2 regions of the Streptomyces sediminimaris genome follow, and region 1 is predicted to be linked to the other one. Evidence: riboswitches for the same ligand, from Rfam matches in the RefSeq annotation. Region 1 holds a riboswitch; the other holds the start of a gene.
What was found. A riboswitch is a leader RNA that binds a small molecule or an ion and turns the genes downstream of it on or off. The one in region 1 is predicted to bind S-adenosylmethionine.

Region 1 (11,904 bases):
AGGCGACGACCGTGCGGGCGCCCCGGCGGCGGGCGTCCAGGGTGGCGCGCAGCGGGTCGTGGGAGCCGGTGAGTTCGGCCAGTTCGCCGGCGTTGGGCTTGATCAGGTCGGGACGGGCCGCGACACCCCGGCGCAGCGGTTCGCCGCTGGTGTCCAGCAGGACGGGGACGCCGGCGGCCTTGGCGGCCCGTATCAGGCCCGCGTACGCACCCACCGGCACCCCCGGCGGCAGGCTGCCGCACAGGGCCACCGCGGACGCCGTCGCGAGCAGGTCCTCGTAGACCTCCTGGAAGGCGCGCCACTCGGCGGGCGTGACGGTGGGGCCGGGCTCGTTGAGCTGGGTCGTGTCGCCGGTCCGTTCGTCCACCAGCGCGATCGTGCGCCGCGTCGGGCCCTCGACCGGCACCAGCGCGTCCACCAGGCCGGCCGTGGCGGTCAGGCCGTCCTGCACCGTGCGGCCCGTCGCGCCGCCCGTGAAGCCCGTGACCGTCACCTCGTGCCCCAGCGCCGCGAGGACCCGCGCCACGTTCACGCCCTTGCCGCCGGGCCGCTCGATCACCTCGGTGACCCGGTGGGTGGCGTGCGCACGGAGCGCGGGTACGCGGTACGTGATGTCGAGAGCGGTGTTCAGCGTGACCGTGAGGATCACCTGCGCCGGCCTCCCCCCGAAGATGGATCTGTCCGTCCGGAAGGGTGATCATGCCAAACGGACGGCGGGCGTCCCAGTCTCCCAGGACAACCGCCGCCCTCAACAGCGGGACAAGTCATCCCAGTTGTGGATCGACCACCCATTCACCCCGGCGCATCACGCCCTTGAGGTCGAAGTGCTCGTCCAGGACCACCAGGTCGGCGTCCTTCCCGGGCTCCAGCGAGCCGACGGTGTCGTACATGCCGAGCAGCTTCGCCGGGTTGGCCGAGGCCGCCGCGACCACGTCCCGCACCGGCAGCCCGTCCACGGTCACCGCACGCTTGAACGCCCGGTCCATGGTGAGGGTCGACCCCGCGATCGAGCCGCCCTCCACCAGCCGCGCCACGCCCTCGCTGACCTCGACCTCCAGCGGGCCGAGCAGATAGCGCCCGTCCCCGACGCCGGCCGCGTCCATCGCGTCGGTGATGAACGCCACCCGCCCGGCGCCCGCGTGGTGGAACGCCAGCCGGAGGGGGGCGGGGTGCAGGTGCGTGCCGTCGTTGATCAGCTCGACCGTGACGCGCTCGTCCTCCAGCAGGGCGGTGATCGGGCCGGGCGCCCGGTGGCCGATCTGCGGCATCGCGTTGAACAGGTGCGTCGCGACCGTGGCACCGGCCTCGATCGCCTCCACCGTCTGCTCGTACGTCGCGTCCGTGTGCCCGACCGCCGCGATCACGCCGTGCTCGGCCAGCAGCCGTACGGAGTCGATGCCGCCCGGCAGTTCGGTGGCGAGCGTGACCATCCTGGCCCTGCCGCGCGCCGCGTCGATCAGCTTGCGCACCTCCGCCGGGTCCGGGTCGCGCAGCAGCGCCTCGGAGTGCGCGCCCTTGCGGCACGGCGAGATGAACGGGCCCTCGAAGTGGATGCCGGCGATCTCCCCCTGCTCGGCCAGCTCCGACAGCAGCCCGGCCTGCTTGACCAGGGCGTCCATGTGGTCGGTGACGGTGGAGGCGACGAGGGTGGTGGTGCCGTGGCGGCGGTGGGTGTCGAGGGCCCTGAGGACGTCGTCCACCGGGCCGGAGAACGAGGCTCCGCCGCCGCCGTGGTTGTGGATGTCGACGAAGCCGGGGACGATCCAGTGCCCGCGGGCGTCCACGACGTGCGCGCGGGGGTCCTCCTCCGCGGCGATCCGGGCGCCGTCGACGGCGAGGCGGGCGTCGTCCACCGTGCCGGTGGGCAGCACCAGACGCGCGCCGGTGAACACCCGCGGGTGCGTCGTGGCCGGGCGCGCCCCGCGCCGGGCTCGCATGTCGGCGCTGTCCCGTGCCCCTGGGTCGGTTGCCATCAGGTCGCTACCTCCGTGCCGTCCGTAGTTGCGAGGAGATCCCAGGCCAGCAGTCCGGCGCCCAGGCAGCCCGCCGTGTCCCCCAGCGCCGCGGGGACGATCGACGGCAGTTTTTGGAAGGTGACCCGCCGCCGGACGGCGTCCCGCAGCGGCGTGAACAGCGTTTCCCCCGCCTCCGCGAGGCCGCCGCCGATGATCAGGGTGCGCGGGTCCAGCAGGGTGAGGGCGGTGACCAGGCCGTCGGCCAGGGCGTCGATGGCGTCCTGCCAGACCCGGACGGCGTTCGGGTCACCGGACGCGACGGCCTTCGCGCAGTCCGCGGCGTCCGCGTCCGGGTCCCCGCAGGCCGCCGCCCACGCCTCGCTGACGGCCGCGGCGGAGGCGTACCGCTCCAGGCAGCCGCTCTGCCCGCACGGGCAGGGGCTGCCGCCCGGCCGTACGACGATGTGGCCGATCTCACCGGCGAAGCCGTGCGCGCCCGCCTCCACCCGGCCCGCGATCCCGATGGCGCCCGCGATGCCGGTGCCGAGGGGGATGAACAGGAAGCGGTCGGCGCCCCTGCCCGCCCCGATCCGGCCCTCCGCGAGCCCGCCGGTGCGCACGTCGTGCCCGAGGGCGACCGGGACCCCGAGCCGTGCGGACAGCAGGTCGCGCAGCGGGACCTCGCGCCAGCCGAGGTTGGCGGAGTAGCGGGCGACGCCCCGGTCGGCGTCGACGATGCCGGGCACGGCGACGCCGGCCGCGGCAGCGGGCTCGCCGAAGCGCCCGGCGCCGTACGCGCTGAGCTCGGCGGCGAAGTCGAGGATGCCGTCGACGACCGCGCCGGGTCCGCGCTCGCGCCCGGTCGCCCGGCGGGCCTGGTGCAGCAGCCCGCCGTCGGCCGCGACCAGCGCGGCCTTCATCCCGGTGCCGCCCACGTCGAGGGCGATGACATGTCTCACGGGGGACAGTGTGGCCCCAGGACCCGCAAGAGGTCTAGTCCACTCACGTGGTGTAGACCTATCCTGTCCACATATTGAACAGCGAGACAGCAGAGTTGGGGTCACAGGCAGTGCAGCGGCGTAGGACAGGAACGATCGCGGCGGTGTCCGCACTGGGCATGACGGCGGTCCTCGGCGGCTGCGGCCTCACCGGCGGACCGGGGGACGTCACCCTGAAGCTGATCGCCGCGGACTACGGCGACTCCGCCGCCAACAGCTCCCAGAAGTACTGGGACGAGCTCGTCCGGGAGTACGAGGGCAAGCACCCCGGCGTGAAGATCGACGTCAGCGTGTACTCGTGGAACGACGTCGACCGCAAGGTCAAGGAGCTGGTGGACGCCGGCCAGGAGCCCGACATGGCGCAGATCGGCGCCTACGCCGACTACGCCGACAAGGGCCTGCTCTACACGGCCGACGACCTGCTCTCCATCACCACGCAGGCCGACCTCGCCTCCCAGCTCGCCACCGCGGGCCAGGTCAAGGGCGTGCAGTACGGGATGCCGTTCGCCGCCTCCACCCGGCTGCTCTTCTACAACAAGACCCTCTTCAAGCGCGCCGGGCTCACCCCGCCGAAGACCTGGTCCGAGCTCGCCTCCGACGCCGGGGCGCTCGAGCGGCGGGGCGTGAAGTACCCGTACGCGCTGCCGCTGGGGCCCGAGGAGGCGCAGGCCGAGACGATGCAGTGGATGCTGAGCGGAGGCGGTGGCTACACCGACGACGTCGGCACCTACGCCATCGACTCCGCGCAGAACGTCGACACCTTCGACTGGCTCAAGCACGACCTGGTCGACAAGGGCCTGACCGGTCCCGTCGCGCCCGGCAGGCTCAACCGCGCCGCCGCCTTCGCGGCCTTCGCCGACGGCGACGTCGGCATGCTCGACGGCCATCCCTCGCTGATGAAGATAGCCGCGAGGAAGGGCGTGAAGTTCGGCATGGTGCCCATGCCCGGTGCCGACGGCAGGAGCAGGAACGCGCTGGGCGTCGCGGACTGGATGATGGCCTTCAAGAAGAACGGCCACGCCGATCAGATCGGCGACTTCCTCGACTTCGTCTACAGCACCAGGAACGTGCTCGCCTTCTCCCGCGAGTACGACCTGCTGCCGGTGACCACCTCCGCCTCCGAGGTCATGAGCTCGGACAAGCGGGACGCCGGCCTCAAGCCGTTCCTCGACCAGCTCCCGCTGTCCGAGCTCTACCCGGTCGGCAACACCTCCTGGGCGCGGGTCGCCGCGGCCGTCAAGAAGAACATCGGCGAGGCGGTCGCCCCGGGCGGCAGCCCCGCGGCCACCCTCGCGCGGCTGCAGTCGACGGCCGCCAAGGCGGAGGTCGCCGGGTAGGCGGTGTCGGTGCCGGGGGCTACGGTGGCCGGCATGGATCAGCAGCCGCTGGGGGACCGCGAACGGGCCGTCCTCGCCCTGGAGCGCAGAGGCTTCCCGGGGCCGGGCGCCAAGGAGCGCGCCATACGCGAGGAGCTGGGCCTGGCCCCGGTCCGCTACTACCAGCTCCTGAACGCCCTCCTGGACGACACCAGGGCGCTCGCCCACGATCCGGTGACGGTGAACAGACTGCGGCGGGTGAGGGAACAAAGACGGGCCGAACGCTGAGGAGGGCGCCCCCGGTTAAGGTCGTCCGTATGGGCACCCCTACGGATACGGACTCGACGCACTCCATGGACCCCCTGCCGACGCCTGCCACGCGGGCGGGCCGCGAAGGACTCGCCGCGATCCTCGCCGATCCCGGCAAGACGGTGGTCGGCCTCGACTTCGACGGCACCCTCGCACCGATCGTGGCGGACCCGGAACAGGCCCGCGCCCACCCGGAGGCGGTGCCGGCGCTCGCCGCCCTCGCCCCGAAGGTCGCCTCCGTGGCGGTCGTCACCGGCCGCCCGGCCGGCGTCGCCGTCCGCAACGGCGGCTTCGCGGGCGTCCCGGGCCTGGAGCACCTGCTCGTCCTCGGCCACTACGGCGCCGAGCGCTGGGACGCCGTCAGCGGCGAGGTCAGCGCCCCCGCCCCGCACCCCGGCGTCGCCGCCGTCCGGGCCGAGCTGCCCGGGGTCCTCGACCGCGAGGGCGCCTGGCAGGGCACCTGGATCGAGGAGAAGGGCCGCGCCGTCGCGGTCCACACCCGCCGCGCCGCCGACCCGCAGGCCGCCTTCGAGGCGCTGCGCGCACCCCTCGCCGACCTCGCCGCGCGCCACGGCCTGATCGTCGAACCCGGCCGCCTGGTCCTGGAGCTGCGCCCGCCGGGCATGGACAAGGGCGTGGCCCTGCTGGAGTACGTCCGCGAGACCGGCGCCTCGGCGGTCCTCTACGCCGGCGACGACCTCGGCGACCTGCCCGCCTTCTCCGCCGTCGACCGGCTGCGCGCCGACGGCGTCCCGGGCCTGCTGGTGTGCAGCGGCAGCGACGAGGTGACGCGGCTGCGGGAGCGGGCGGACGTGGTGGTGGACGGCCCGGCCGGGGTCGTCCGCCTGCTGCGCGGGATCGCGGCTCAGCTCGCCTGACCGGTCAGCGCGTTCAGCTGGTCCAGGAACCACTGCGCGGGCGGCAGCGCGGTCGCCGCTGCCGCCAGCCGCTTGGCCCGCTCCGCCCGCTCCGCCGCGGGCATGGTCAGCGCCTCGTGCAGGGCGTCCGCCGTCTCCACGATGTCGTAGGGGTTCACGGTGATGGCGTCCTCGCCCAGCTCGGCGTGGGCGCCCGCCTCGCGCGAGAGCACCAGCGCGCACCCCTCGTCGGAGATCACCGGCATCTCCTTGGCGACGAGGTTCATGCCGTCCCGGATGGGGTTGACGAGGGCCACGTCGGCCAGCCGGTAGGCGGCCAGCGAGCGCGCGAAGTCGTCCTTGACGTGCAGCACGACCGGGGTCCAGCCGGGGGTGCCGTACCGGGAGTTGATCTCCTCGGCCAGCCGCTGCACCTCGGCCGTGTAGTCCCGGTAGACGGCGAGGTCCTGCCGCGAGGGATAGGCGAACGCCACGTGCACGACGCGCTCGCGCCACTCGGGGCGGTCGTCCAGCAGCTGACGGAACGCCAGCAGCCCGCGCACGATGTTCTTCGACAGCTCGGTGCGGTCCACCCGCACGATCGTCCTGCGGCCCTCACCGATCTCGGCCCGCAGCGCGGTCATCCGCTCGGCCACGTCGGCCTCGTGCGCGCGCCGCCGCAGGAAGTCGGCGTCCGCGCCGAGCCCGTGGACGCCGACCTCCGTGCCCCCGAGGCCGCCCACCAACGCGGTGCAGCAGGCCGTGAACGCGTCCGCCCAGCGCCGGGTCAGGAAGCCCAGGCGGTCGGCGCCGAGCATGCCGCGCAGCACCTGCCCGGCGATGTCGTCGGGCAGCAGCCGGAAGTACTCCGCGGGCGCCCACGGCGTGTGCGAGAAGTGCCCGATCCGCAGGTCGGGCCGCAGCTCCCGCAGCATCCCCGGCACCAGGCACAGGTGGTAGTCCTGCACCAGCACGGCCGCGCCCTCGGCGGCCTCCTCGGCGAGTGCCTCGGCGAAGGCCCGGTTGTAGGTCTCGTACGAGGCCCACTGCCGCCGGAACTCCGCGTCGAAGACCGGCTCCAGCGGCGTCTGGTACAGCAGGTGGTGGACGAACCAGAGCACCGAGTTCGCGATGCCGTTGTAGGCGTCGGCGTGGACGCCGGCCGGGACGTCCAGCATCCGCACGCCCTCTTCGCCGACCCCGCAGCGCACCGCCTCCCGGTCGCCGTCGGACAGCGCCGAGCACACCCACAGCGCGCCCGCGTCCGGGCCGATCGCGGACAGCCCGGAGACCAGCCCGCCGCCGCCGCGTTTCGCGGACAGCGAGCCGTCCTCCTGCACCTCGTACGAGACCGGGCCGCGGTTGGACGCGACCAGCACCTGATGAGCAGCGCCGTGCGTGGAAGCCATACGCCACAACCTAGCCAGGCCCGGAAACGCTCAAACGTTTGGCTGCCCCCTGCGGGTGGACCGTATACGGCGCGTGACGGGCGGACTGGCGGACTCAGGCCACCCGGCGCTCGGCGTACTCGGCGATCTCCACCATCGGCGGGCGCTCCTCGGTGTCCACGGAGTGGGTCCGCGGCTCGAAACCGTCCTCGCCGCGCTCGAACTGGGTCAGCGACGGCCGCAGCAGATGCCCGCGGGCCAGCCTCAGCTGCGCCGTGCGGTAGATCGCGGCGGCCATGCGGCCCAGCGCCTGCCCGTCCTGGTGGCGGTGCTTGCGCACGCCGACGTCCACCTGGGCGAGCGCGTCGAGGCCCACCAGGTGCAGGGCGTCGACCAGCATGCCCAGCTCCACGCCGTAGCCGACCGGGAAGGGCAGCTGTTCCAGCAGGGAGCGGCGGGCCGCGTACTCGCCGCCGAGCGGCTGCACGAAGCCGGCCAGCTGCGGCCAGTGCATGTTCAGCAGCGGGCGCGCCATCAGCTCGGTGACCCGGCCGCCCTGTCCCGCGGCCCCGGCCAGCGGGCGGTCGTACATGCCCTTGACCAGTTCGACGCCGGGGTCGGTGAGCAGCGGGCCCACGATCCCGGAGACGAAGCCGGAGGAGAACTCCCTCAGGTCGGCGTCGACGAAGCAGACGATGTCCCCCGTCGTGACGAGCAGGGAGCGCCACAGCACCTCGCCCTTGCCGGGCACGGCCGGGACGCGCGGCAGGATCTCGTCCCGGTGCACCACCCGGGCGCCCGCCGCCGCGGCCACCTCGGAGGTGCGGTCGGTGGACCCCGAGTCGACGACGACGATCTCGTCGACCAGCGGCACCTGCCGCATGAGGTCGCGGCGGACGACGGCGACGATGTCGCCGACCGTCTCCTGCTCGTTGAGCGCGGGCAGCACGACGGAGACCGACTGGCCCGTGCGCTGCTTGGCGGCCAGGATCCGGTGCAGCGGGCGGTCGGACAGGGCCCAGGAGCGGGTGCGCAGCCAGCGCTCGACTTCTTCCAGCACGGTCGGCGGCTCCTCACGGTTGTCTCGCGTTACGGACGGCTCTCTCAACTGTCCTGGGCGTCGGTTACAGTCTTGAACAACGCCGGTGACCATCGCATGTCCGGGGTCACCGCCGTTCACAACCGCATACAGCTCATCCAGAGGGGCAGAGGGAAACGGCCCGATGAAGCCCCGGCAACCCTCCAGCCGGTACTCGTAGATCAGTGCTGATCGTTCCGCGAGGCTCCCCGGCTAGGGAAGGTGCCAAATCCGTCTCACGGCGAGATGCGTCGTGAGGAAGATGAGGAGAAAGGGCCTCGCCTCATATGGCTGCGCAGACTGTTGCAAGCACCACCGACTCCACGACCGTCGACCTCGGTCCCGCCGCGGCCCTCAGCTGCCGCGAGTGCGGTCACCGGGTACCGCTCGGCCCGGTCTTCGCGTGCGAGGAGTGTTTCGGCCCCCTCGAGATCGCCTACGACTTCTCGGCCTACGGCGCCGAGGAGCTCCGCAAGCGCATCGAGGCGGGCCCCGCGAACATCTGGCGCTACGCGCCCCTGCTGCCGGTCCCGGCGGACGTGGCGGACAAGCCGAACATCAACCCCGGCTGGACCAAGCTCGTCAGGGCCGACAACCTCGCCCGCGAGCTGGGCGTGACCGGCGGCCTGTACGTCAAGGACGACTCCGGCAACCCGACGCACTCCTTCAAGGACCGCGTCGTCGCGCAGGCCCTGGAGGCGGCGCGCGTCTTCGGCTTCACCACCCTCTCCTGCTCCTCCACCGGAAACCTGGCCGGCGCCGTGGGCGCCGCGGCGGCCCGGGCCGGCTTCCGCTCCTGCGTGTTCATCCCGCACGACCTGGAGCAGGGCAAGGTCGTCATGGCCGCGGTCTACGGCGGCGAGCTCGTCGGCATCGAGGGCAACTACGACGACGTGAACCGTTTCTGCTCCGAGCTGATCGGCGACCCGGCCGGCGAGGGCTGGGGCTTCGTCAACGTCAACCTGCGGCCGTACTACGCGGAGGGCTCCAAGACCCTGGCGTACGAGATCTGCGAGCAGCTCGGCTGGCGGCTGCCGGACCAGCTGGTCATCCCGATCGCCTCCGGTTCGCAGCTGACGAAGATCGACAAGGGTCTGCAGGAGCTGATCAGGCTCGGGCTCGTCGAGGACCGGCCGTACCGGATCTTCGGCGCCCAGGCCGAGGGCTGCTCGCCGGTGTCGACGGCGTACAAGGCGGGGCACGACGTGGTCCGCCCGCAGAAGCCGGACACCATCGCCAAGTCGCTGGCGATCGGCAACCCCGCCGACGGCCCGTACGTGCTGGACATCGCGCGGCGCACCGGCGGCGCGGTGGAGGACGTCAGCGACGGGCAGATCGTGGACGCGATCAAGCTGCTCGCCCGGACCGAGGGGATCTTCGCGGAGACCGCGGGCGGTGTGACCGTCGGCGTGACGAGGAAGCTCATCGAGAACGGGGTGCTGGACCCGGCGCTGACGACGGTCGTTCTCAACACCGGGGACGGGCTGAAGACGCTGGACGCGGTGGCCGGTACGGGCCTGACCGCGACCATTCGCCCGAACCTCGATTCCTTCCGTGAGGCCGGGCTCGCCTGAGCAGGTGGCCGTTCGTCCGCGGGCCGCGGTGGGCCGGTCGCGCCCGCGCGGCGGTGGCCGCACCCCCAGCACAGCCCCGCACCCCTGAAAAGCCTGTTCCCGACCCGGAGGTCATCAGCATGAGCGTCAACGTCCGTATCCCCACCATCCTGCGCACCTACACCGGCGGGCAGGCCGAGGTCGCCGCCGAGGGCGCGACCCTCGCCGAGGTCATCGCCGACCTGGAGAAGAACCACACGGGTATCGCCGCCCGGGTGCTCGACGACCAGGGCAGGCTGCGCCGGTTCGTCAACGTCTACGTCAACGACGACGACGTGCGTTTCGAGCAGGGCCTGGAGACGGCCACTCCGGACGGCGCCGGAGTCTCGATCATTCCGGCCGTCGCCGGAGGCTGAGGAACAGGTCGGACGCCCCGATCATTACCGTCGGTAAGGTCGGTTACGAAGAGTTCATCGAATTGCCCCCTCCGTGAGAGAAGCGGAGGGGGCAATTCTGCATGGTTGAGCACGGTACAGTTGGGGAAGCGGCCCCGTTCCGCATGCCGGACGCATATGAGTTCCCACTTCTCGGGCAGCGAGAAGTCGCCAAAGTGTGCAGGTCTTTTGTGTCTTATGCTCCTTTTATGGGGCCCGACTTGCCCTGGATTCGGGTGAATTCTCCGTACATTCCCGACCGGTCGTGCCCGGAATTCTCGTCCGATTGACCTGTTGCAGACGGCAGTTGGACAGATACATTCAGCCGCGGTCGACGCGTTCCGGCGCACGCCCCCAACCGTGGGGGGTGAGGTCTGACCCGGATCCGCGAAGTGCGGGTCCGTGCAAGGGCCAGTAATAGGGGAGTTAGGCATGGCTCAGGGCACCGTCAAGTGGTTCAACGCGGAGAAGGGGTACGGCTTCATCGCGGTCGACGGTGGTGCGGATGTTTTCGTCCACTACAGTGCGATTCAGATGGACGGCTACCGCACCCTGGAAGAGGGTCAGCGGGTCGATTTCGAGATCTCGCAGGGCCAGAAGGGGCCGCAGGCGGACATGGTCCGGCTGGCGGCCGGCTGAAGCACGCGCCGGGTCAACTGCAGCGACGTTCTTCCGTTCTTGATCGAAGGGTCCGCGCCCTGGGCGCGGGCCCTTCGGCGTGTCCGGGGCCGGGCGCGGACACGCCCGCCCGCCCCGGCTCGCTCCGTGGGCGCACCTTGCACTCTCATGGGTCGAGTGCTAATCATTGGCGTTAGCACTCTGAAGGTGAGAGTGACAAAGAAGGACCGGGTCGGTGAGGCCCGCAGGCCGGGTGGGGCAAGGAACCACGAGGCGTGCGTGCCGTCCGTCGCGGGCGCGGGCGCGGTCCGAAGGAATCACCCCCAGTCCTGGAGGGACCACTTCACATGGCCAAGATCATCGCGTTCGACGAGGAGGCGCGGCGCGGCCTCGAGCGCGGCATGAACCAGCTCGCGGACGCCGTGAAGGTGACGCTCGGCCCCAAGGGCCGCAACGTCGTCCTCGAGAAGAAGTGGGGCGCCCCCACGATCACCAACGACGGTGTCTCCATCGCCAAGGAGATCGAGCTCGAGGACCCGTACGAGAAGATCGGCGCCGAGCTGGTCAAGGAAGTCGCCAAGAAGACGGACGACGTCGCCGGTGACGGTACGACCACCGCGACCGTTCTCGCCCAGGCCCTGGTCAAGGAGGGCCTGCGCAACGTCGCCGCCGGCGCCAACCCGATGGCCCTCAAGCGCGGTATCGAGAAGGCCGTCGAGGCCGTCTCCGGTGCCCTGCTCGAGCAGGCCAAGGACGTCGAGACCAAGGAGCAGATCGCTTCCACGGCCTCCATCTCCGCCGCCGACACCCAGATCGGCGAGCTCATCGCCGAGGCCATGGACAAGGTCGGCAAGGAAGGCGTCATCACCGTCGAGGAGTCCCAGACCTTCGGTCTGGAGCTGGAGCTCACCGAGGGTATGCGCTTCGACAAGGGCTACATCTCGGCGTACTTCGCCACCGACATGGAGCGGATGGAGGCGTCGCTCGACGACCCCTACATCCTGATCGCCAACTCCAAGATCTCCGCGGTCAAGGACCTGCTCCCGCTGCTGGAGAAGGTCATGCAGTCGGGCAAGCCGCTGCTGATCATCGCCGAGGACGTCGAGGGCGAGGCCCTGTCGACCCTGGTCGTCAACAAGATCCGCGGCACCTTCAAGTCCGTCGCCGTCAAGGCCCCGGGCTTCGGTGACCGCCGCAAGGCGATGCTGAACGACATCGCCATCCTCACCGGCGGCGAGGTGATCTCCGAGGAGGTCGGCCTCAAGCTGGAGAACACGACCCTCGACCTGCTGGGCCGCGCCCGCAAGGTGGTCATCACCAAGGACGAGACCACCATCGTCGACGGCGCCGGCTCCACGGAGCAGGTGCAGGGCCGCGTGAACCAGATCCGCGCCGAGA
Region 2 (11,904 bases), 1.5 Mb from region 1:
CCGGCACCCCCGATGCCCCGACCGCCGCACAGAGGGCGCGGCTCCGGCCGGAGAGCGTGTGAGGCGACCCCCGGGGGCAGCCCCGCGGGAGCCGCCCCCCGGCCGCTAGGCGCTGCGCTGGAGGTTCCTGCGCCGCAGCAGCGAGGCCAGCGCGGAGGCGAACTCCACCGGCTCCACCGGCAGCGTCACGGCCGCGTCCGCCCGGCTCCAGGTCGCGAGCCACGCGTCCTGCGGCCGCCCGATCAGCAGCAGCACCGGCGGGCAGCCGAACACCTCGTCCTTGATCTGCCGGCACACACCCATGCCGCCCATGGGCACGGACTCACCGTCCAGGACGCAGACGTCGATGCCGCCCCGGTCCAGTTCCTTCAGGACGGCCGCGGGCGTCGCGCACTCCACGAACTCGACGACGGGGACGTCGGGCGCGGGCCTGCGCCCGGTGGCCAACCGGACCTGTTCCCGGGTGTTGGAGTCGTCGCTGTAGACCAGCACCGTGGCGGTCGGCTGCATTGTTCCTCCGGTACGCAGTGATGTCTGACGTCGTACGGAAAGGCCCGTCGCGGCGGATGTTACTCCGTTCAACACCACGTCAACACCGGTACGGACCGGAGCAACACTCCGAACGGCACCCCCCGGGGTGAGGGCGGGATAAGCGACCGACATAATGTCGGACGTGGCGACAGCAACGACAGTAGATACCGGGCACGCGCACCCGTCGGTCAACCGGCCGAACCTCACCAGCGTCGGAACCATCATCTGGCTGAGTTCCGAGCTGATGTTCTTCGCGGCCCTCTTCGCGATGTACTTCACCCTGCGATCGGTGACCGGTCCGGATCACTGGAAGGAGATGGCGAGTCATCTCAACATTCCGTTCTCCGCGACCAACACCACGATCCTGGTGCTCTCCTCCCTCACCTGCCAGCTCGGCGTCTTCGCCGCCGAGCGCGGGGACGTGAAGAAGCTCCGGGGCTGGTTCATCGTCACCTTCGTCATGGGTGCGATCTTCATCGGCGGTCAGATCTTCGAGTACACGAACCTGGTGAAGGAGGACGGCATCTCGCTCTCCTCCGACCCGTACGGCTCGGTGTTCTACCTGACCACTGGCTTCCACGGTCTGCACGTGACGGGCGGCCTCATCGCCTTCCTGTTCGTCCTCGGCCGTACCTATGCGGCCAAGAGGTTCACCCACGAGCAGGCGACCGCAGCCATCGTCGTGTCCTACTACTGGCACTTCGTCGATGTCGTGTGGATCGGCCTCTTCGCCACGATCTACCTGATCAAGTAGCCGGGCCCGTTCCCGCGTGCGCCCCAGGGCGCAGACAACAGAAGCATCGACGCAGAAGATCCTGACACCGGGGTAATCCGTGAAAAAGCTCTCCGCACGACGACGCCATCCGCTGGCGGCGCTCGTCGTCCTACTCCTCGCGCTGGCATGCACCGGGGGGCTGTACGCCGTGTTCGCACCCGCGAGCAAGGCGCAGGCCGACGAAACTGCCCAGTCCCTCGCCATCGACGAGGGCAAGAAGCTCTTCTCCGTGGGCTGCGCCAGCTGCCACGGAACCGGCGGTCAGGGCTCCTCCAACGGGCCGAGCCTCGTGGGCGTGGGCAGCGCGGCCGTCGACTTCCAGGTCGGCACCGGCCGCATGCCGGCCCAGCAGCCGGGCGCGCAGGTCCCGAAGAAGCGGGTCATCTACACGCAGGCCCAGATCGACCAGCTCGCGGCCTACGTCGCCTCGCTCGGCGCCGGCCCGACCATCCCGACCAAGGACCAGTACGGTCCCGAGGGCGCCGACATCGCCAAGGGCGGTGAACTGTTCCGCACCAACTGCGCGCAGTGTCACAACTTCACCGGCAAGGGCGGTGCGCTGACGCACGGCAAGTTCGCGCCGAACCTCGAGGGTGTCGCTCCGAAGCACATCTACGAGGCCATGCAGACCGGCCCGCAGAACATGCCCGCGTTCCCCGACACCACGCTGACCGAGCAGAACAAGAAGGACATCATCGCGTACCTGCACACGGTCAACGGGGACAACAGCGAGAGCCCGGGCGGCCTTGAGCTGGGCGGGCTCGGCCCGGTCTCCGAAGGCCTGTTCGCCTGGATCTTCGGACTCGGCGCGCTGATCGCGGTCGCCGTCTGGGTCGCCGCTCGGACCGCAAAGGCCAAGAAGTCATGAGTAGCCACGACATTCCAGAAGAGAACCTGCCAGCTGAGCAGGACCAGCACGGCGCGGTCGGCGTCGCGGACGAGAAGAACCCGTTCGCCGACCCCGGTCTGCCCCCGCACGAGCACCGCGTCCAGGACATCGACGAGCGGGCCGCCAAGCGGTCCGAGCGCGTGGTGGCCCTGCTGTTCACGGTGTCGATGCTCGCCACGGTCGGCTTCATCGCCTCGTACGTGTCGATCCCGAACGACAAGACGATCTACGTCTTCCCGATCGGTCACATCAACGCGATGAACTTCGCGCTCGGTCTGACCCTGGGCCTGGCGCTGTTCGCGATCGGCGCGGGCGCCGTCCACTGGGCCCGCACCCTGATGTCCGACGTGGAGATCGCCGACGAGCGTCACCCCATCGAGGCCTCGCCCGAGGTCAAGGCCAAGGTGATGGACGACTTCCGGCAGGGTGCCAAGGAGTCCGCGCTCGGCCGCCGCAAACTGATCCGCAACACGATGCTCGGCGCGATGGCCCTCTTCCCGCTCTCCGGCGTCATGCTGCTGCGCGACCTCGGCCCGCTGCCGCACAACAAGCTCCGCCACACGCTGTGGTCCAAGGGCAAGCTGCTCGTCAACATGAACACGAACGAGCCGCTGCGTCCCTCCGACGTCGCCGTCGGCTCGCTCACCTTCGTCAAGCCCGAGGGCCTGGAGGAGACCGACGAGGACTTCCAGACCCAGATCGCCAAGGCCGCCGTGATGATCATCCGGCTCCAGCCGGCCAACATCAAGGACAAGCGCGAGCTGGAGTGGTCGCACGAGGGCATCGTCGCGTACTCGAAGATCTGCACCCACGTCGGTTGCCCGATCTCGCTGTACGAGCAGCAGACGCACCACGTGCTGTGTCCCTGCCACCAGTCCACCTTCGACCTCTCCGACGGTGCCCGGGTGATCTTCGGCCCCGCCGGCCACGCCCTGCCGCAGCTGCGCATCGGCGTGAACGACCAGGGCTACCTCGAGGCGCTCGGCGACTTCGACGAGCCCGTCGGTCCTGCATTCTGGGAGCGCGGATGACCACCAACGACACCACCGCGGTACGCCGCGGAAAGGCACCCGCCGGCGAGCGTGTCGCCGACTGGGCGGACGGCCGCCTGGGGATCTACTCCCTGGCCAAGACCAACATGCGCAAGATCTTCCCCGACCACTGGTCGTTCATGTTGGGCGAGGTCTGCCTCTACAGCTTCATCATCCTCATCCTCACGGGTGTGTACCTGACGCTGTTCTTCCACCCGTCGATGAACGAGGTCACGTACCACGGCAGCTACGTCCCGCTGCAGGGACAGCTGATGTCCGAGGCCTTCAACTCGACCCTGCACATCTCCTTCGACGTGCGCGGTGGCCTGCTGATCCGGCAGATCCACCACTGGGCCGCGCTGATCTTCCTCGCCGGCATGTTCGTGCACATGATGCGCGTGTTCTTCACCGGCGCGTTCCGCAAGCCGCGTGAGGTCAACTGGCTGTTCGGCTTCCTGCTGCTGGTCCTGGGCATGTTCACCGGCTTCACCGGCTACTCGCTCCCGGACGACCTGCTCTCCGGCACCGGTGTCCGCTTCATGGAGGGCGCGATCCTGTCCGTGCCGGTGGTCGGCACGTACCTGTCGTTCTTCCTCTTCGGCGGGCAGTTCCCGGGCGGCGACTTCGTGGCCCGCTTCTACTCGATCCACATCCTGCTGCTGCCGGGCATCATGCTCGGTCTGCTGGTCGGCCACCTGATCCTGGTCTTCTACCACAAGCACACGCAGTTCGCGGGTCCCGGACGGACGAACAACAACGTCGTGGGCATGCCGCTGCTGCCGGTGTACATGGCCAAGGCCGGAGGCTTCTTCTTCCTGGTCTTCGGTGTCATCACGGCCATCGCAGCGATCGCCTCGATCAACCCGATCTGGGCCATCGGCCCCTACCGTCCGGACCAGGTGTCCACCGGCGCCCAGCCCGACTGGTACATGGGCTTCTCCGAGGGCCTGATCCGGACGATGCCGGGCTGGGAGATCAACTTCTGGGGCCACACGCTCGTCCTGGGCGTGTTCATCCCGCTGGTGATCTTCCCGCTGGTCCTGGTCGCGATCGCGGTCTACCCGTTCATCGAGGCCTGGGTCACCGGCGACCGTCGCGAGCACCACATCCTGGACCGCCCGCGCAACGCCCCGACGCGTACCGCGTTCGGTGCCGCGTGGATCTCCTGGTACTTCGTGATGATGATCGGCGGCGGCAACGACATCTGGGCCACGCACTTCCACCTGTCGATCAACGCGATCACCTGGTTCGTGCGGATCGCCTTCTTCGTCCTGCCGGTGCTCACCTTCATCGCCACCAAGCGCGTCTGCCTCGGCCTGCAGCGCCGGGACCGGGACAAGGTGCTGCACGGCCGCGAGTCGGGCATCATCAAGCGCCTGCCGCACGGTGAGTTCATCGAGGTCCACGAGCCGCTCACCCAGGACGCGCTGCACACCCTGACCGCGCACGAGCAGTACCAGCCGCTCGAGATCGGCCCCACGGTCGACGAGAACGGCGTCGAGCGCAAGGTGAGGGGCTCCGAGAAGCTGCGCGCCAAGCTCAGCGAGGCGTACTACGGCGAGGAGTCCCAGATCGCGAAGCCCACCGCGGAGGAGTACAAGGAGATCACGAGCGGCCACGGCCATCACTGATCGCTGAGGCGTCGCCACGCCACGGCGAGGGGCCCCGTCCGGTGTTCGGACGGGGCCCCTTGTCATGCCTTCCGGCTGGATAGGGTGGGGGTCGGACTCCCGCGACGAGTCCTCCTCTTCTACGACACCAGGAGCGGCCCTATGAGCGCTGTGACCCCCGCTGGAGGCGACACCGCGGCGGGCCGTTCCTGGCCCGAGGTGCTGAACGCCCTGCTCTACGGCCGCGACCAGAGCGCCGACGCGACGGCCTGGGCGATGGACCAGATCATGCGCGGCGAGGCGACGGACGCGCAGATCGCGGGCTTCGTCGTGGCCCTGCGCGCCAAGGGCGAGACGGTGGAGGAGATCGCCGGCCTGGTCCGGACGATGTACGAGCACGCCAACGTGATCGAGGTGCCCGGGCGGACGGTGGACATCGTCGGCACCGGCGGCGACGGCGCCAAGACGGTCAACATCTCCACCATGTCCGCGATCGTCGTCGCCGGTGCGGGCGCCACGGTCGTCAAGCACGGCAACCGCGCCGCGTCCTCGGCGTCCGGTGCCTCGGACGTCCTGGAGAAGCTCGGCGTCAATCTGGAACTGACCCCGCAGCGGGTGGCCGAGGTGGCGCAGGAGGCGGGGATCACCTTCTGCTTCGCCGTCAAGTTCCACCCGGCGCTGCGGCACGCCGGCGCCGCGCGCGGCCAGCTGGCCATCCGCACGGTGTTCAACATCCTCGGCCCGCTGACCAACCCCGCCCGGGTGCGGGCCCAGGCGGTCGGTGTCGCCGACCCGCGGATGGCTCCGGTCGTCGCGGGCGTCTTCGCCGAACGCGGCAACTCCTCGCTGGTCTTCCGCGGGGACGACGGACTCGACGAGCTGACCACCACGGCCACCTCCCGGGTCTGGATCGTCCGCGACGGCAAGGTCGCCGAGGAGACCTTCGACCCCCGCGAGGTCGGCATCGAGCTGGTGCCGGTCGAGGCGCTGCGCGGCGGCGACCCCTCGTACAACGCCGAGGTGGCCCGCAGGCTCCTCGACGGGGAGCGGGGGCCGGTGCGGGACGCCGTACTGCTGAACTCGGCGGCCGCGCTCGTCGCCCTCGACCCGGGCCCGGGACCGCTGGCCGAACAGCTCCGCGCCGGGATGGCCAGGGCCGCGGAGTCGATCGACTCGGGCGCCGCCAAGCGGGCGCTGGAGCGCTGGGTGGCGGCCAGCAACGGCTGAGCGTCCGCCGGGAGTGCCACGGCTCGCCGGCCGGCGGCCGCCGGCCGCCGGCGAGCAGGGGCGCGGTCCCGTCATCCGGACACGGGTTGCGGGACCGCGATCACTTCACGTACGTTTCCGACCAGGTCATGAGTGACAGTCATGAGGCCCCGGCCGACTGTCCGGCAACCCTCCGTCCGTGGCGGGGTGCCCCGGGTGAGGACCAGGCCGTGGGCAGCGAGGTCCAGGGCAAGCGCGGATCCCTCGTACACCAGGGGTCCTGGTCGTCGAGGAGCCTTCTGTGAGCCAGCGAATGCGCTAGGGCGTCGAGCCCCGCCTCCGCGTACCCCTTTCACCTCTCCCCGTGCTGGAGCCGTACCGCTCGCACGGCGGATCCGCTCGTCCCTCGCAGGAGTCTCGCCATGTCCGTCCCCACCGCTGCCGCCGTCCAGGCCGTCTGTGCCCCGCTGCCCGTTCTGGGCCGGGACGTCACCGTCCCGCTCGTCACCGGTGGCGAGGTCACCTACGCCGCACTCGACTACGCGGCCAGCGCGCCGGCCCTGCAGCGCGTCTGGGACGACGTGGCGGCCTACGCACCGTACTACGGCAGCGTCCACCGGGGCGCCGGGTACCTGTCCCAGCTGTCGACCGACCTGTTCGAGGGCGCCCGCAGGACGGTCCTGGAGTTCCTGGACTGCCGTCCCGGCGACCAGCTGGTCTTCACCCGCTCCACGACGGACTCGCTGAACCTGCTCGCCCGCGCGCTGCCCGCAGGCTGCCAGGTCCTCGTCTTCGAGACCGAGCACCACGCGAGCCTGCTGCCCTGGCAGGACGCCCGGGTCACCTGCCTCGACGCGCCGCGCACCCCGCAGCAGGCCGTGGCGACCCTGGAGCGCGCCCTCGCCGCCCGCGACCCGCGGACTCCGGCGCTGGTCTGCGTCACCGGCGCCTCCAACGTCACCGGCGAGCTGTGGCCGGTGCGCGAGCTGGCCGCCGCGGCGCACGCCCACGGCGCGCGGATCGTGCTGGACGCGGCGCAGCTGGCCCCGCACCGCCCGGTCTCCGTGCGGGACCTCGACGTCGACTGGGTCGCCTTCTCCGGGCACAAGCTCTACGCGCCCTTCGGCTCCGGTGTGCTGGCCGGCCGCGCCGACTGGCTGCGGGCGGCCGAGCCGTACCTCGCGGGCGGCGGCGCCAGCCGCAGGGTGACGCGGCGCGCGGACGGGGGCGTGGACGTGGAGTGGCACGACGGCGCCGCCCGCCACGAGGCCGGCTCCCCGAACGTGATCGGTGCCCACTCCATCGCCTCCGCCTGCCGGGCCCTCACCGAGGCGGGCTTCGACGGCCTGGTCGCGCGTGAGCAGCGCCTGATCACCCGGGTCCGCGCGGGTCTGGCCGAGGTCCCGCAGGTCACGGTCCTGTCCCTGTTCGGCGACGACGCCCCCCGGGTCGGGGTGATCTCGTTCGTCGTCGAGGGCTGGCACAGCTCCCACTTCGCCGCCGCGCTCTCCGCCGAGTACGGCATCGGCGTGCGGGACGGCCTGTTCTGCGCCCACCCCCTGCTGCGCACCCTGCTGGGCGGCGGCCCCCAGGCCCGGGGCGAGTGCGGCGCCCCCGAGGCCGCCCCGGGCGGGAAGTCCCTCGACGCCATCCGCGTCAGCTTCGGCGCCGGCACCCCCGACGAGCACGTCACCCGCTTCCTGGCGGCCGTGCGGGAACTGGTGCGCGACGGCGCGAAGCGGCGCTACCGCACGCAGGACGGCCGCTGCGTGCCGGCGGTTTGACGACGCCGGTACGACGCGCCTTCAGGAGTCCAGGCCGATGGCGAACGCCGCCTCCAGGTCGTGCTGGGAGTAGGTGCGGAACGCGACGTGCGTGTCCGTGGCCTCGACGCCGGGGATCTTGCTGATGCGGCCCGGGATGATCTCGGCCAGGTCCTCGTGCTCCTTGACCCGGACCATGGCGATCAGGTCGTAGGTGCCGGTGACCGAGAAGACCTCGCTCACGGACTCCAGCGCCGCGATCGACTCCGCGATCTCGGGGATCCGGTCCACGCTGGTCTTGATGAGGACGATCGCGGTGATCACGGCTGGTTCTCTCCCTCGGGAGCCGGAGCTGGGGCGGACCTCACTCTAGTCGCCCCCGGGTCGCCCACCACCGCCCTTCCGCGGCCGCCCCTCGGGCCCTTCCCCCTCCTCTTCCCGGACCGGGCCCAGGCGTAGCAGAAGCCCAGGCCGAAGCCCACCAGGTGGGCCAGGTAGGCCACCCCCGGCCCGCGGTCCGCCCGGCCCGCGGCCAGCCACTGCAGGGCCGCCCAGAACGGCAGGACCACCCACGCGGGGAAGCGCACCGGGAGGAAGAAGAGGAACGGGAGCAGGCTTGTCACCCTGGCCGTGGGGAACAGGTAGAGGAACGCGCCCAGGACGGCGGAGATCGCCCCGGACGCCCCCACCAGGGACTGCTCGGAGGCGGAGTTCGCGGCCGCGTAGCCGAGCAGGGCCAGGTAGCCGCAGCCGAGGTAGAAGAGGGCGAACCGCACGCGGCCCATCCGCTCCTCGGTCATCACGCCGAAGACGTAGAGGAAGAGCATGTTGCCGAGCAGGTGCACCCAGCTGCCGTGCACGAACAGGGCGGTGGCGGGGGTCAGGACGGCCCTGGGGGAGCCCTGGAACAGCTCGGCCGGGATCACCCCCCACCGGTGGAAGTACGCGCGCTGGGCGGCGAGCAGTGCCTCCCCGGAGCCGTAGACCCGGTCCAGGCCCGATGCCGGGCCGATCACGAAGACCAGGCAGCACAGGACGAGCAGCGTGTGGGTCACGGGCGCCGACGGGCGCCGGCTCGTTCTGCTGTCGGTCGGGCTCCGGTGGCTGATCATGAACACAGAGCATGACGTAAGGGGACGCACTCGCACAGAACGCCTCGCCGCCGTGGACAGGCGGGCGGCGGGTCGCCGCCAGGCCGTAGGGTTACGGCCACACGCTCCGGGGAAGCCGGGGCGTCGCGGACACCAGACGGCCCAGAAGGAAAAGGTACGAGTCACGATGACGGTTCCCCTGCCGACCGCCTCGACACGGTGGCGCTGCACCCTCTGCGGCAACCTCACGCGGTTCGACGTGACCCGCTCCTCGAAGGTCGTCGAGTACGTCCACCTCGATCTGGCCGGCGAGCCGAAGGTCGAGGAGCGCGAGGTGGTCAGTGAGACCATCGAGTCGGTGCGCTGCCGCTGGTGCAACGCGGTGGACCAGGTGGAACTCGTGGACAGGCCGGGCGCCGACTCCTGAGCGGAGCGGCCCCACAGGTAATGGGGTGTGACGGATGGCGGAGACCGCGGACGGGGGGCCGGGCGACGGCACCGCCGAGGTGCTTGACCGTCCGCTGCCCGACGGAGTGCGCCGCAGGGTCGTCCAGATCGTCGCGGACGCGTTCGGCGGCCTGACCGTCGCCGAACTGCCCGGACAGCTCAGGCAGTACGCCCGGTTCACCCCGTCTCGCCGCGCCAAGTTCGCCGGCAACGCGATGGCGGCCGCGCTGGAGACCGAGCCGCTGTTCCGGCAGCGGATCGGGGAGAAGCTCAGAGAGGCCCAGCCGGAGCTGGCCGGCGCCCTCGACTCCGGCTCGCCGCCCCCGGCCGCGGACCCGCTCGACGTGGCGGCCGCGGCCTATGTTCTGCGGCCCACCGGCTGGGTGAAGCTCGTGACGGCGGCCGGCGAGGAGGCTCAGCGGGCCGACGCCGAGCGGGCCGGCGAGGAGAGCCGGGCCGAGCTGGAGCGGCTGCGCGAGGAGCTGGAGCGGGCCCGCGAGCAGACCCGGCTCGACACCGAGCGGCTGCGCACCGAGCTGGAGGCCGCCCGCAAGGAGGCCGACTCGCTGCGCCGCAAGCTGCGCGCGGCCCTCAGCGACGTCAAGCGGGGCGAGGCGGCCCTGCGCAAGCTCCAGGGCGAGATGGAGGCCGCACGCGCCGAGGGGCAGGCCCAGGTGTCCGCCGCGGAGAGCGAGTCCCGGCGCCTGAAGGCGCGGCTCGGCGAGGCGGAGGCCGCCCTGGAGGGCACGCGCAGAGCAGCGCGCGAGGGGCGCAGTGTCGAGGACATGCGCGTGCGCCTGCTTCTGGACACCCTTCTCGACGCGACACAGGGGCTGCGCCGGGAACTGGCGCTGCCGCCCGTCTCCGTCCGCCCGGCCGAGACCGTCGACGCGGTCGAGCCGGGGCGCATGACCCCGAAGGACATCGCCGCCCGGGCGCTGTCCGAGCACGACCCCGCGGTCCTGGACCAGCTGCTCGCCCTGCCGCAGGCCCACCTGCTCGTCGACGGCTACAACGTCACCAAGACCGGCTATCCCCAGATGCCCCTGGAGAAGCAGCGGTTGAGGCTGCTGGGCCAGCTCTCGCAGCTCGCCGCACAGACCGGCGCCGAGGTCACCTGCGTCTTCGACGGGGCCGAGCTGGTGGCGCCGGTGCTGCTGGCGCCCCCGCGCGGCGTGCGCGTGCTGTTCTCCAAGCCGGGTGTGACGGCCGACGAGCTGATCCGTCAGCTGGTGCGCGCCGAGCCGCCCGGGCGGCCCGTCATCGTCGCCTCCACCGACCGCGAGGTGGCCGACGGGGTGGCCAGGGCGGGTGCCCGGCCGGTCGCCTCCGCCATGCTGCTGAAACGCCTTTCCTGAGCGACTGTCCCGATGGTCGAAATTCCAGGTTTAATGCCCGAATTGGCGGGATCGTCACGCAACGTAGTGTCAACCGCGTATCACCGCACGTGAGTTGTGTGTAAAGAATGCATGGTGTGACGAGATTTTGCTCCTGAGGATTTGATCTGATCACGATGAGGTCACTAGGGTCTGGCTCCGAACCTCCGAGCGGGTGATCACTCAGAAGAAGGAGTTCACCTTCGTGGCGACCCACCGTCGACCCAAGCAGCCGAGCCGTGCGCGCGTGACCGTGCTCACCACCGCCGCTGCTGCCGCAGTTGCCATCAGCGCCCAGGCCGCCAACGCCGCGCCCAGCGAGAAGCCGTCGAAGGACGAGGTCAAGGCAAAGGTCGACAAGCTGTACGAACAGGCCGAGCAGGCCACCGAGAAGTACAACGGCGCCAAGGAGAAGCAGGAGAAGCTCCAGAAGGAGATCTCCACCATCCAGGACAACGTCGCCCGCGGTCAGCAGGAACTCAACGAGCTGCGTGACTCCATAGGCATGGCGGCGGCCGCGCAGTACCGCTCCGGCACCATCGACTCCTCCCTCCAGCTCTTCCTGTCGTCGAACCCGGACGACTACCTGGACAAGGCGTCCACCGCGGACCAGCTCAGCGCCCAGCAGGTCGAGGCGCTGAAGAAGATCCAGCAGAAGCAGCGCGAACTCGCCCAGGAGCGCGCCGAGGCCTCCGACAAGCTCAAGGACCTCGCCTCCACCCGCACCGAACTGGGCAAGAAGAAGAAGCAGGTCCAGAGCAAGCTCGCCGAGGCGCAGAAGCTGCTCAACACCCTGACGGCGGCCGAGAAGGCGGCGCTGGCCGCCGCGGACCAGCGCGCCAGCCGCTCCTCCGCCGAGCGCGTCGACCTCGGCAACACCGGCTCCGCCTCCGGCCGGGCCGCCGCGGCCTTCTCCGCCGCCCAGAGCCGGATAGGTTCGCCCTACGTCTACGGCGCCACCGGCCCGTCCTCCTTCGACTGCTCGGGCCTGACCTCCTGGGCCTACGCCCAGGCCGGCGTCTCCATACCGCGTACCTCCCAGGCCCAGGCCAACGCCGGTACGCGCATCTACAGCGAGAGCCAGCTCAAGGTCGGCGACCTCGTGCTCTTCTACGGCGACCTGCACCACGTCGGCCTCTACGCCGGCAACGGCCAGGTGCTGCACGCCCCGCACACCGGCGCCAC

Region 2: it holds a riboswitch for S-adenosylmethionine, as region 1 does, so the genes downstream of both, ACJ9NR_RS11320 (aminotransferase class V-fold PLP-dependent enzyme) here and thrC (threonine synthase) in region 1, are expected to answer to the same signal.

Annotation. Positions count from the first base shown of each region.
Region 1 covers NZ_JBJWOT010000001.1:3,880,539-3,892,442, reverse strand. The annotation lists gene ACJ9NR_RS17915 (1-phosphofructokinase family hexose kinase) at 1-649, opposite strand, end outside; gene nagA (N-acetylglucosamine-6-phosphate deacetylase) at 765-1,937, opposite strand; gene ACJ9NR_RS17905 (ROK family protein) at 1,973-2,914, opposite strand; gene ACJ9NR_RS17900 (extracellular solute-binding protein) at 3,025-4,290, shown strand; gene ACJ9NR_RS17895 (DUF3263 domain-containing protein) at 4,324-4,557, shown strand; gene otsB (trehalose-phosphatase) at 4,587-5,456, shown strand; gene ACJ9NR_RS17885 (alpha,alpha-trehalose-phosphate synthase (UDP-forming)) at 5,444-6,844, opposite strand; gene ACJ9NR_RS17880 (glucosyl-3-phosphoglycerate synthase) at 6,939-7,883, opposite strand; SAM riboswitch class I at 8,014-8,170, shown strand; gene thrC (threonine synthase) at 8,189-9,475, shown strand; gene ACJ9NR_RS17870 (MoaD/ThiS family protein) at 9,595-9,870, shown strand; gene ACJ9NR_RS17865 (cold-shock protein) at 10,321-10,527, shown strand; gene groL (chaperonin GroEL) at 10,854-11,904, shown strand, end outside.
Region 2 covers NZ_JBJWOT010000001.1:2,394,334-2,406,237, reverse strand. The annotation lists gene ACJ9NR_RS11355 (L,D-transpeptidase) at 1-62, shown strand, start outside; gene ACJ9NR_RS11350 (response regulator) at 106-510, opposite strand; gene ctaE (aa3-type cytochrome oxidase subunit III) at 665-1,285, shown strand; gene qcrC (cytochrome bc1 complex diheme cytochrome c subunit) at 1,365-2,174, shown strand; gene qcrA (cytochrome bc1 complex Rieske iron-sulfur subunit) at 2,171-3,226, shown strand; gene qcrB (cytochrome bc1 complex cytochrome b subunit) at 3,223-4,857, shown strand; gene trpD (anthranilate phosphoribosyltransferase) at 4,999-6,063, shown strand; SAM riboswitch class IV at 6,188-6,304, shown strand; gene ACJ9NR_RS11320 (aminotransferase class V-fold PLP-dependent enzyme) at 6,465-7,826, shown strand; gene ACJ9NR_RS11315 (Lrp/AsnC family transcriptional regulator) at 7,848-8,129, opposite strand; gene ACJ9NR_RS11310 (rhomboid family intramembrane serine protease) at 8,126-8,917, opposite strand; gene ACJ9NR_RS11305 (hypothetical protein) at 9,084-9,323, shown strand; gene ACJ9NR_RS11300 (NYN domain-containing protein) at 9,358-10,701, shown strand; gene ACJ9NR_RS11295 (C40 family peptidase) at 10,925-11,904, shown strand, end outside.